Regions from separate parts of the Lysinibacillus sp. JNUCC 51 genome, predicted to be linked through region 2. Evidence: riboswitches for the same ligand, from Rfam matches in the RefSeq annotation. Region 2 holds a riboswitch; each other region holds the start of a gene.
What was found. A riboswitch is a leader RNA that binds a small molecule or an ion and turns the genes downstream of it on or off. The one in region 2 is predicted to bind cobalamin.
Positions count from the first base shown of each region.

Region 1: linked by a shared signal. The riboswitch ahead of JNUCC51_RS00720 (hypothetical protein) and the one ahead of nikA (nickel ABC transporter substrate-binding protein) in region 2 are both predicted to bind cobalamin.
Region 3: linked by a shared signal. The riboswitch ahead of JNUCC51_RS21545 ((2Fe-2S) ferredoxin domain-containing protein) and the one ahead of nikA (nickel ABC transporter substrate-binding protein) in region 2 are both predicted to bind cobalamin.

Region 1 is NZ_CP065545.1:109,350-113,629, reverse strand. Features, by position in the region: partial or broken gene JNUCC51_RS00730 (DUF2268 domain-containing putative Zn-dependent protease) at 1-15, shown strand, start outside; gene JNUCC51_RS00725 (excalibur calcium-binding domain-containing protein) at 245-871, opposite strand; cobalamin riboswitch at 1,310-1,493, shown strand; gene JNUCC51_RS00720 (hypothetical protein) at 1,739-2,503, shown strand; gene JNUCC51_RS00715 (hypothetical protein) at 2,540-2,779, shown strand; gene JNUCC51_RS00710 (hypothetical protein) at 2,926-3,075, shown strand; gene JNUCC51_RS00705 (hypothetical protein) at 3,182-3,505, shown strand; gene JNUCC51_RS00700 (elongation factor G) at 4,057-4,280, opposite strand, start outside.
Region 2 is NZ_CP065545.1:5,001,484-5,005,763, reverse strand. Features, by position in the region: gene JNUCC51_RS24210 (M3 family oligoendopeptidase) at 1-463, shown strand, start outside; gene JNUCC51_RS24205 (histidine phosphatase family protein) at 701-1,279, shown strand; cobalamin riboswitch at 1,674-1,865, shown strand; gene nikA (nickel ABC transporter substrate-binding protein) at 2,008-3,627, shown strand; gene nikB (nickel ABC transporter permease) at 3,699-4,280, shown strand, end outside.
Region 3 is NZ_CP065545.1:4,472,342-4,476,621, reverse strand. Features, by position in the region: gene JNUCC51_RS21555 (sirohydrochlorin chelatase) at 1-145, opposite strand, end outside; gene cobJ (precorrin-3B C(17)-methyltransferase) at 160-1,830, opposite strand; gene JNUCC51_RS21545 ((2Fe-2S) ferredoxin domain-containing protein) at 1,835-2,206, opposite strand; cobalamin riboswitch at 2,345-2,528, opposite strand; cobalamin riboswitch at 2,746-2,929, shown strand; gene JNUCC51_RS21540 (energy-coupling factor ABC transporter permease) at 3,073-3,819, shown strand; gene JNUCC51_RS21535 (energy-coupling factor ABC transporter substrate-binding protein) at 3,822-4,094, shown strand; gene cbiQ (cobalt ECF transporter T component CbiQ) at 4,098-4,280, shown strand, end outside.

The DNA.
Region 1 (4,280 bases), 230 kb from region 2:
GAAAACCTTCAATAATAATTTCATTAAAAAAGTTTAGTAGTATTAACGCATTATCGGAAAGAAGATAACTTGAAGAGAAAGTACAAGAAACTGAGACGCTTTGTAAAAAGAAATAGCATTTATGAATCGAAACAAAGCAAATGCATTTACTTCTCAATGGGTATTTCTTGAAGAAAGTATCTAATAAAATATAAAGTATTTAAAAAGTCACCCACATAAAATAGTGAGTGACTTTCTTTAATTATTATTTGTCACAAGCTAATCCATCACCATCTCTATCCAGTCTAGATGAGTAGCCAGGTTCTCCTCTTCGAATGTTTGAATAGCCTGCTGCCTTAGCTTCTTTACAATTTCTGAAACTTACACTTTGTTGAGGTGCGGTTGTTGTAGTAGTTGTCTGTTGAGTAGCTTCTTGTTTTTGAGTTTCATCAAGTCTCTTTTGCTCTTCAATCTTATTCTGTTCTTCTTGCTTTCTTATTTCCTCTTGTTTTTGTAATTCTTCTTGTCTCTTTAGCTCTTCTTGTTTTTTACGTTCATTTTCTTGTTCTTCTAATTTTTTATTCTGTTCTTCGATATTTTTCTCATAATCTTCTATTTTCTTATCTATATCTTGTTCTCTTATCTTTAGTTCCTTCTCTAGCTTAACTAAGTGTTTTTCTTTGTCTTTTAGTTGCTGTTCCTTTTTTAGCAATTCTTCCTTTTGAGCATTATTTGTACCGTTAAAACAAGATGCGAGTAAAATTATAATTAAGAAAAATAACGTTATGATGACCCGTATTTGTTTAGTGAAATGACCATACTTCCACATTAAAAATAAGCCTATTGGAAAGAAGATGATTAAAAAGAAAATGGTCCAAAATCTACTATGCATTACCTTATACCTCCTAGAAAATAGTTACAAAGTAAGTATACCAAATTAAATATAATATTCTATAAGAATTTTCCTATTAAGGTTAATAGTGTCTCTTTTTATTATCCTTTTATACCTAAGAAAACGATAATTATCAAAAAAAATAATGAAGGATTTCTCTTAATTGAGACAAATTTCATATAGAGGTAATCTTAACTGATGATGAAATTAATGAAGAAAAACAGAAAAAACTGAATAGGTTTTAGGTGATTATTAAAATTGATTTATTAATTAGTGGGATAATTTACCTTTTTCTTTTCCAGTTTCTTGACAGTAGGTATAATACACATTACAATTTAGTTTGATAGTCTGAAAGGAATATTTACTCTATAATTTCCGACATCTATAAAATGGCTAATTTAATAGGAATGTGTAGAACTATTGATTCCTATGACAACTGAATAGCGTAGAGTAATAGGTGTAAATTGCGTGCAATTTACTTAAAAGGGAAGTCGGTGCAAATCCGACACTGTCCCGCAACTGTAAATGTGAGCGACTTTTCATAGACCACTGTTTAACGACGGGAAGGCGAAAAGTAGCGATGACCATAAGTCAGGATACCTGCCTATTATGAGTACACACCATAACCCTACGAGGAATAGGAGGTGGCATGTTGACAAAACAGAATGTTCTGTTCGTCGCTGTACGTCAAACGCCCAAGATAAGAGAAGGAATTTGCGGTTGAGCTAATTCTTTCGTATTTGGGCACCGTTTGACAGTATATGATGAACGAAAAAGATAGAATGAAGGATTTCCTCGGTTGATGGGAAATCCTTTTTTTACTGATGACTTCCGTTTTGAAAATATGTACGAAAAGAGGATGCACGTATGACAAATATTAATGGATGTACAGCACAGCAAACGCAATATTTAGATATGAAAATTTGTAAGCAGCCACGCACTGAAGTTACTAAGAAAGCTACAACAAGAATGGTTATAGAATCACTTGTTGATCAATTAATAGCTAGCAATCTTATTAGTAATGAACGATTATTTGAGCAAATTTTATATAACAAAGATATTATTTGGATTCAAAATAAAAATATTAATGGGCATCTTTTTGCAAAGGCAAATATAACAGATCAACTTAAAACAAAAACAAATAGTTTTATGATCTATATGCCAACAAATCCAATTGTGTATGAGGTGAATGGTGAGCATTATCATTTAATTACACGCATTGATTCGACTCGTGCAAAACCGAATTTAGAGCGACTCTCTCAAGCTCCTAAGCCAATATTAAGTGCTGCTCGGGTCAATGATTTACTGTGCTCGATAGTAATGCGCTTTTATGAAACATATATAGAGGATCTATCACAGGTAGCTCATAAAAACAAAGAGCTGATTAATTTTGTAGAGCGAGAGTATCAATTATTTTTAGAAGCTGTGAAGGAACTAAATGATTATCATTTAAACTGGCACCCACGAGGTAACGGTCATGAGCTACTGCTAAGATCGATTGATAATTTACAACTTTTGAAAAGTAGACCTGGCAAGGTTTTAATTGATTTTTCTAATTCTCATAGTTACGTTGTTGTGGAGTCTCCATATCGTATGTTCAAACAGGCACAGAAAGCTGTACAAGCATTGTGAAATAAATTCGCGCTAGGTGAAGATCGAAACCCGCGTATGGAAGGATACTCGCGGAAGAGGGTGGAATACTCGCGCGGAAGCAGAGCGAATACTCGCGGAAGTAGACTGGAATACTCGCGGAAGAGGGTGGAATACTCGCGGAAGAGAGTGGAATACTCGCGGAAGAGGGTGGAATACTCGCGGAAGAGAGTGGAATACTCGCGGAAGAGGGTGGAATACTCGCGGAAGAGGGTAGAATACTCGCGGAAGCAGAGCGGAATACTCGCGGAAGCATAGCGAATACTCGCGGAAGAGAGTGGAATACTCGCGGAAGAGAGTGGAATACTCGCGGAAGAGAGTGGAATACTCGCGGAAGAGAGTGGAATACTCGCGGAAGAGGGTGGAATACTCGCGGAAGTAGACTGGAATACTCGCGGAAGGGAGTGGAATACTCGCGGAAGAGGGTTGAATACTCGCGGAAGAGAGTGGAATACTCGCGGAAGCAGAGCGAATACTCGCGGAAGAGGGTGAAATACTCGCGGAAGAGAGTAGAATACTTGCGGAAGCATAGCGGAATACTCGCGGAAGCATAGCGGAATACTCGCGGAAGCATAGCGAATACTCGCGGAAGGGAGTGGAATACTCGCGGAAGAGAGTGGAATACTCGCGGAAGAGAGTGGAATACTTACGCGGAAGAGAGTGGAATACTTACGCGGAAGAGAGTGGAATACTTACGCGGAAGAGAGTGTAATACTCGCGGAAGTAGACTGGAATACTCGCGGAAGTAGACTGGAATACTCGCGGAAGCAGAGCGAATACTCGCGGAAGGGAGTGGAATACTCGCGGAAGAGAGTGGAATACTCGCGGAAGCATAGCGAATACTCGCGGAAGAGGGTGGAATACTCGCGGAAAAGAGTAGAATACTCGCGGAAAAGAGTAGAATACTCGCGGAAGAGAGTGGAATACTCGCGGAAGAGAGTGGAATACTCGCGGAAGCAGAGCGGAATACTCGCGGAAGCATAGCGAATACTCGCGGAAGGGAGTGGAATACTCGCGGAAGGGAGTGGAATACTCGCGGAAGGGAGTGGAATACTCGCGGAAGCAGAGCGAATACTCGCGGAAGTAGACTGGAATACTCGCGGAAGCAGAGCGAATACTCGCGGAAGGGAGTGGAATACTCGCGGAAGGGAGTGGAATACTCGCGCGGAAGCAGAGCGAATACTCGCGGAAGGGGGTGGAATACTCGCGGAAGAGAGTGTAATACTCGCGGAAGAGAGTAGAATACTTACGCGGAAGAGAGTGTAATACTCGCGGAAGTAGACTGGAATACTCGCGGAAGCATAGCGAATACTCGCGGAAGGGAGTGGAATACTCGCGGAAGGGAGTGGAATACTCGCGGAAGGGAGTGTAATACTCGCGGAAGGGAGTGGAATACTCGCGGAAGCAGAGCGAATACTCGCGGAAGTAGACTGGAATACTCGCGCAAAGCTAGTAGTTACCCATAAAAGTATAGTAAATCCGCACGAAACATAAAAACAGGACAATGAGAAAAATCATGTCCTGTTTTTATGAATTTAGTCAATACAATGCATCGCAGCTTGCGCTTCCTGCCATGGAACGGAGTAGCCCTTACCTTTTGCACAAAAAATACTAGTGGATGTATATTCAGGATCGGCATTCTTGTCGTAGCCAATTTGTGCAATAATGTCTTCTGAATTGTGACATACATCATAGCCATCAAATTGTAGAGAAAGTACGCCCTTTCCATTGGTGTAGGCGGCAAAGGTTGTACTGTAGC
Region 2 (4,280 bases):
TAGTGTCATGAATTTCATGAATATTCATTCTAGGTTTTTATTTGAAATGAAATTTTATGAAGAACGTAAAGAAGGAATTGTTTCATCTTCACGCTTAAACGAAATTATGCAAGAAGCAATAGATGAAGGATATGATGGTTCTCTTGATAATCCTTCACTGCATTCATGGATATGGACACCACATTATTATATTACACAATCTCCTTTTTATAATTTTCCATATTCATTCGGATATTTGTTTGCATTGAGTTTATTTGCAAAGGCAAAAGAAAAAGGTAAAGAATTCGAAAGATGTTATTTGAATTTGCTTCGCGATTCAGGGAGTATGTGCACAGAAGATTTAGTGATGAAACATTTAGGTGAAGATATCACTTCGGAAGCATTTTGGATAAAAGGAATTGAATTATGCATTAAAGATGTGGATGAATTTATCAAATTAAGTAGTGAGTGTAACATTATTTAAAGATAACGAAACCTTAATGATAAAGAAAATAAACCACCTTCATTAGTAAGTAGACTTTCCTGGTGGACTTATTGAATATGGTGAAAACATTATCTCGATGGTACTGGTGTTCATAGTATATTAAAGATTAAATTTCGAGATAAATAACGCTGCCTGGTCTGTGAGGTGTAATCAAAAAGAATACGCTATTTTGATCAATCTAACGGCATTTTATTTGTTAAGAAGAGTGGTGATAAAGTGGAATTGATATTTATTCGTCATGGCCAAGGTGAACACACACTAGCTTTTCCAAATAGCTTGCAAGTAAATAATCCTTCATTAACAGCATTAGGAATAAGTCAAGCGAAGTTGTTAAGGAAAAAGTTCACCTTAACGGAAGAAGATATTATATTTATTAGTCCTCTTAAAAGAACGCTGGAAACTGCACTAATTTGGACTTCGCATGTTGATTGTCGTAAGATAGTAAGCCCATTTGTTTCCCCACGAATATTTCCTTTCCACCCAAATGGAAAAACATTGCCTTGTGATAAAATCATTAATTTAGAAACAATCAAAAAGGATTATCCGAATCTAGAAATCGATATGAATGTGCCTCCTGATTTGTGGTCAGATGGTATAAATACTATGCCAGATAGTGATTTCAATAACATTGCACAACAATTTATTGCAAATTTGAAGTTATTGAAAAAAGATAAGATTTTTATAGTTTCACACGATGGTACTATCACTTCATATCGTCAATTGATTTCTGGCCAAACGTTATCCAGAAGGGACTTTCCTGATGAAACAGGATGGTTTCAAATTAATGTTGACTAATAACTATTACATTGTAATGAAAACAGGAGCTATTATTGAGAAATGGCGCAGGGAATAAAGTTTGATAAAAAGGGTCACGGGTTCATTAATTTTCGACCGGGCGAATGTAAATCCATGATACCTAGGTTTTACAGAGTTTATTGGCGTGCAAATCCGATATCTAGGGCTGGAGGGGTTGCAGCGAATTTTAACCGAAACCTCGTGGGTTATAGAAGATTCCCATGAAATTGATAAAGATCTATATTCTGTTTTCATTGAAGAAAGCTGAAGTCAAACAAGGCCAGGTTTAAGCTCCTGGCCTTGTTATGTTAGTCATTATTTATTTTGTGAATTTTATTATATTCAGAAAATAAAATTGACGCGAACATTAGAGCATGTTATGTTTAATACTAATTTCATAGCAATCATTACAAGTTTGAGTGAGATAACTTTCATTCAATTAAAAGGAAAATGGGTGTAAATCCCATGCTGTCCCGCAGCTGTAAATGAGGAGTTTTGTTTCGATTACCACTGAGTGATTACTTGGGAAGGTGAAGCAAAATCATGATTCATGAGCCAGAATGCCTGCTTGTAAAGAGATTCATTGATGATCTACGAAAGATAGGGAGATGGATGGGAGTTTACTCATAGTAAGTTATTCTGTCCTTATTCTTTTGAAATAAGGTTTTTTTTATGCCTTCTTTTAATAAGTAGATTCGTGCACCGCAAACAACGATAGGAGACAGAAAATGAGATTGACTAAGTATTTACTTCCTTTCATGCTTGTTTTGATCTTCAGTTTACTCACTGGCTGTACAAGCACTGATCATGAAAAGGGAGAGACAGCATCGAAACAACAGACAGACGAAAAAATGATAACGATTGGGTGGCCATTAGATGTAGGTCCATTAAATCCCCATACATATTTACCAAATCAAATGACAGCACAAGCAATGGTCTATGAATCATTGGTTGAATATAACGATGACGGAACAATTACGCCGAAACTAGCGGAAAGTTGGGACATCTCAGAGGATAAAACCTCTTATGTTTTCCATTTGAGAAAAGATGTTAAGTATTCTGATGGAACGGCTTTTAATGCAGACAATGTGATTCGTAACTTTAATGCAGTTTTAGCTAATCGTGATATGCATTCTTGGATGGGCATGGTCAATCATATTAAAGACGTTGTGAAAGTGGATGACTTTACAATTCGTTTGCAATTGGATGAACCCTATTACCCTGTATTAAACGAACTTGCCTTCGTAAGACCGTTCCGTTTTTTAGGGGAAAATGGATTCCCTAAAGGTGATACGACACAAGATTCAATCAAAGCACCAATTGGGACAGGCCCATGGGTATTAACAGAATACAAAAAGGATGAATATGCTTTATTTAGTCGAAACGAAAACTACTGGGGTGAAAAACCTCTTGTAGATAAAATAAAAGTAAAAATTATTCCTGATTCAGAATCTATTTCGTTAGCATTTGAAAACGAAGAATTAGATTTAATATATGGTCGTGGCATCATTAGTTTAGATAACTATACGTATTTAAAAGATAGTGGAAAATATAAAACCGCTACGTCTGAACCTTTGTCTACGCGAGCGCTGCTTTTTAATACACAGTCTGGACCATTGGCAGAATTAAAGGTACGTCAAGCGATTCAATATGCAATCAATAAGGAGCAAATGGTTGACAGTATTACACATGGTACAGAAAAAGTTGCCCATACACTATTTTGGGATGCTATACCATATGCCAATATTGATTTAGCTCCAATTTTATATAATCCGAAAAAAGCGCAGCAATTTCTTGATGAAGCGGGATGGACGCTACAAAAGGGTGAAAAAATTCGCTCTAAAGACGGACAACCACTAACATTAGATTTAATCTACATTGCAACAGATGCGATTCAAAAACCAATGGCGGAACTCATGCAAGGTGAACTAGCAAAAATAGGGGTACAGTTGAATTTAGAAGGCGCAGATGTGATGGTGGGTCTTCAAAAATTAATGGATAATCAAGTCGATATTAATTTCTGGCGTACAAATGGACCACCAACAGATCCACATAGCTTTGCTAATGAATCAGCTACACCAAACGCTAATGGTGTCTATGAAGCGAAATTAGGCTTACCAAATGCCAAAGAAATCGATAACAAAATTCATCAATTATTAGTAGGTACAGATGAAAAAGAGAGAGTGCAACTTTATACGGATATTTTAACCATGTTCCATGACCAAGCACTATTCTATCCTATATCTTACGAAACTAATAGCGTGATTTATCAGCCATATATGAAGGATTTTGCTCCACGTGCATCTGAATACGATATTCCATTTGCACAAATGGAGAAAGAAAAATAACTGTAAAAGAGAGAGTATGTCGATAAAAGACAACTCTCTCTTTATCATAGGATTGATTAGGAAGTGACAGCATGTATGAATCGACATGGATGTTTTGTTTAAAAAGAATTTTAACATTACCGTTTGTACTATTGGGTGTATCCATCCTGACCTTTGTATTTATTCGTTTCGTCCCAGTAGAACCTGCTGAGGTCATTCTTAGATTAGCAAGAGTTGCACCAACAGCAGAAGCCATTCAAACTTTACGAGAAGAACTTGGAACAGACAAACCTTTTTTTATTCAATATTTGCTATGGATAAAAGGCGTTTTGCATTTAGATTTTGGTACATCTTTTGTAAGTAAATTACCTGTAGCACATGAGCTATTCGCTAAAATACCCGCAACCATTGAATTAGCAGTTGCTGCATTTGTCTTGATTTTAGGAATAAGTATGCCATTAGGAATAATAAGTGCATTGTATAAGCATTCCATCATCGATAAAGTAATTAGACTATTTACGGTCATGAGTGTATCGATTCCAACATTTTGGTTAGGTTTTTTACTATTATATTTATTTAGCTTGAAATTAGGAATCTTCCCGACAAATGGGAAAGGTACACTAGCTCATCTAGTTTTACCTGCATTCGCATTGGCTTTACCAACGATTGGACTG
Region 3 (4,280 bases), 530 kb from region 2:
TGTTTGGCGAAGCGAACTCTAAAAAACATGTTTCTACTAAAAAGCTATCATCGATGCGAGGTGTCATTTGCTCGATAAACTTACGTACCTCTTCATTCCCTGCTTCTAAACGGCTCCCGTGGCCGACAAATAAAATTGCTTTCATCTCATTACTCCTCACTAGTCGCCGCATGGAGCTGGCTCTACTTTTATTTTTGAAGACATATCCTGATACGTGAAATGTAGAATCTTTTTCACACGCTTGAAGTATTTAAACAAACGTTCATTTGGATGCGCATTTGCTTTATATTCTTCGATAATGTCAGTGATAAGTGGTATGAGCTGTTCAGGCTCTAACCCCTCCACAACTGGCTGGGCAGCATGTGCTGTACGACCAACCGGCTTAGCACCAATAAAAACATCAAATTTACTTTTACGATAAACAATTCCAATATCATCGAATACTGCTCGATAACACGCCATACCGCAGCCGTTAAAGCCAATATTTAATGTTTTCGGTAACGACATCCCACCAAGCTTTGCTTGAATCTCTTCTGCATACGGAATCGAATCGTACTTTTCTCCATAACAGAAGTCACAAGCTTTTAACGATAACACATCACCAAGTGGTGCTAGTAAAAAGCCAACTTCACGAAGCTTTGCTGTAGCCTCTTCAGGATCAGACGTAGGAATTTTCAAATGAATCTGATGGTCTGGTGTATACTCCATCGTCCCTTCCTCGCCAACTACCTCAGCTAACGTCATCATTTGTTGAGGAGTAAAGAACTTATTGGCTACCCCAGGACTAACCGCTAATTCAAAAATGGATTCGATTTTTTGTTGAACACGCTTAGGTGTAACTTTCACCGCGCTTGTTCCCTTCACCATAGCAAGTGCAGCTGTCGCCATTTCCAGTGATGATTTCTTAGGCTTTGATTGTGGTCTGATGGCTAAACTGGGCTTAATTCGATTGGCATTAGGATCTGTCGCAAAATCATTACTCGCTGCTCCTGTTTCTTGATTCATTGCCCATGGTTCATTTTCTTCCTTAAGTCGTTGATGTGGTCGTAACGGTTGTTTTTCTTCACCAAGTGTATATTTACGCTGATAACCACGTGGGGTAATCATTTTATTGTCGTAGAAGAATGTTGTTGAATTCCCGATAATAACTGTCGTTAACATGCCAATATCGTGTTCAAGCATTTCTGCTAAAGTAGTCATCGTAATTTCCTGACGGTCACGATACGCGCTTTTCACAAGTCCAACCGGCGTATCTGGTGAACGATATTCTAATAAAATTCGTTGTGCCTCAACGATTTGTCTCGTACGACGCCCACTCTTCGGGTTATAAAGAGCAATAACAAAATCCGCCATAGCTGCCGCTTCCACTCGTTTTGCAATTAAATTCCAAGGTGTTAAGTGATCACTTAGACTAATGGTACAAGCGTCATGCATAATGGGAGCACCTAGTAAACTTGCACAGGAATTAATAGCTGAAATACCAGGAACAATTTCTACCTCGATACCAGTTGCTTCTGTCCAGCCTAGCTCGATTAATACCTCATACACTAATCCAGCCATTCCATAAACCCCGGCATCTCCACTAGAAATGACCGATACGATACTTCCAGCCTCCGCTTGACGTACCGCTTCCTGTGCACGTGAAACTTCCTCTGTCATACCAGTACTAATAATTGACTTTGCACTAACTAAATCCTGAATAAGTTCTACATAAGTTTTATAGCCTATGATCATATCACTTTGTTGTAGTGCCTCCACAGCGCGAGTAGTAATATGTTTAAAGTCTCCAGGGCCAAAGCCAACTACGAAAATCTTACCTTTTTGCGCCATTCTGCTACCCCTCTTTCACCTTTTCAATGCCTTTTATGGCTGTTGTTTGCGCTGTACGCTGTAACGAACCTTCACGCAATGTAAAAACATGCTCATTATGTAACACTTCATGATTTAAATCTTGTACGAGCGCTCTCGCATGCTCCATTGTCGGTACTCGGTACCAATTCCCTTGAGGATAAGCAATGACAACACAAGCATCCTTACATCTGCCATTACAGCGGGTCCTTGTCGTATGTATTTCTTTATCAAGCGCTAGTAACTGTATTTCATCACGGATTGCCAGTGTAATGTCCTCAGCATCTTTTTTCATACAGCTACTGCCATTACAAATAAAAAGATGTGTTTTCATCCCCTCTAAATTCCAAGTTGTCATAGTTTTACTCCCCTCATTTGCTTTTTGGAAAAAAAAAAACCTTTACTCTAGACGAAGAGTAAAGGTTTAGTAGAAGCCAAATAAAAACGAATATTTACAGGTACTCGCTCTCGCTTCAACTTCTCCCTCCGAAAAGTTTGCATGCATCATCACATAAGCAGGTTTCCTGACTTAAGCTTCCTTTTACTTTCGCGCCTTCCTAGCTTTCACTAGTGGCATCCGCGATTTCATCAGCTATTACAGTAGCGGGGGCTGTATCGGATTTTCACCGATTTCCCTATTATCTTGAAAATATTCAAGCACTTATGGATGTTTTATATGAATTTATCTAATTGAAAACTGTTTCTATCATAGCTCATTTTTTTAAAATTTCAATATTTCTTTCTAAATTTGTGACATTTTCATTAATTTTTTTAGAAAGATGTGATATTCATTTTAGATTTATCCGAATTTTCGACATAGAAACTCAATTAAAAATATTTTCATAAAAAGTATAGCATATTTATGGAAAATCATGTTACACTTTGTCGTGAAATCTCACAACTTCATCTTTTTTCGGTGCGAATTGTTCATCATTTCGCTTAAAAGGGAAGCCGGTTCAAGTCCGGCGCGGTCCCGCCACTGTACTAGGGAGTTTTATGATAATGTCACTGTCCAAAGGATGGGAAGGCCTATAAAACGTTGAACTAAAGCCAGGAGACCTGCCGAAAAATATGTGATCGTTTCAACCTACGAGGATGGGTGTGCGGCTTAGCAAATTATAATTTTATTTGCATTTTTTCAGCTATGCATTTTTCCGCAAATGGAGAAGTGCTTTTTTATTTTCGCACGCTAATTCGAAATAATTTATTGAGGAGGAGAGATTTTTGAAATTCTCAGGTTGGAAGCTTAGTTATTTCTTATTGGCATTTTTATTCGTACCAAATCGTGCATTTGCGATGCATATTATGGAGGGCTTTTTGCCAATTGAATGGGCGATTTTTTGGTGGGTCATATCGATTCCTTTTATTATTTTAGGATTACGTTCTATTCGTAAAACCATCGATGAAAATCCTGAAACAAAAATGATATTAGGTCTATCGGGTGCCTTTGCCTTTGTGCTATCAGCTTTAAAAATTCCTTCTGTAACGGGAAGTTGCTCACATCCGACAGGAGTTGGGCTTGGAACAGTTCTTTTTGGACCATTAGCGATGAGTGTTATCGGGACAATCGTATTATTATTCCAAGCTTTACTTTTAGCACATGGTGGGCTTACAACTTTAGGAGCTAATGCCTTTTCCATGGCCATTATGGGCCCTATTATCGCTTACTATGTATTTAAGGGCTCACTAAAAATGGGGCTATCATTTTCCATCGCTGTCTTTTTAGCAGCAATGCTTGGTGACTTAGGTACATATGTTGTCACTTCTGTGCAATTAGCACTTGCCTTCCCTTCTGAGGTCGGAGGCTTTATGGCTTCATTCACAAAGTTTGCAGGTATTTTTGCATTAACGCAAATTCCTCTTGCTGTTAGTGAAGGAATTTTAACAGTGGTCGTTATGAACTTCCTGAAAAAATACAATGTCAGTGAATTAAAAGCTCTACGTGTTTTTTCAGCAAAGGAGGCTCACTAAAAATGAAAAAAAACTTACTGCTTTTAGCAATTGTTGTGTTATTAGCAATCGTTCCCCTATTTATTCAAAAAGGTGCAGAATTCGGAGGTGCTGATGGCGAAGCGGAAGCTGCGATTAGTGAAATAGATGCAAGCTACGAGCCATGGTTTGAAAGCTTATGGGAGCCACCCAGTGGTGAAATTGAAAGCTTATTATTCGCACTTCAAGCTGCTATCGGAGCTGGATTTATCGGCTATTTCATCGGCTTAATGCGCGGCAAACATAAAGAGGGTTAAGAGATGTTACTCATTGATAAGTATGCTTATTTGAATAAACTAGCGTCTGTTCATCCGTTAGAAAAAATGACGTTCTCCCTTGGACTACTTTTATTGTCGCTTATCATGAGAGATGAACGAATTTCACTCATTACATTTATTGTGATGAGTGCTTTTATCATTATCGGCGCAAAAATTCCTACAAAG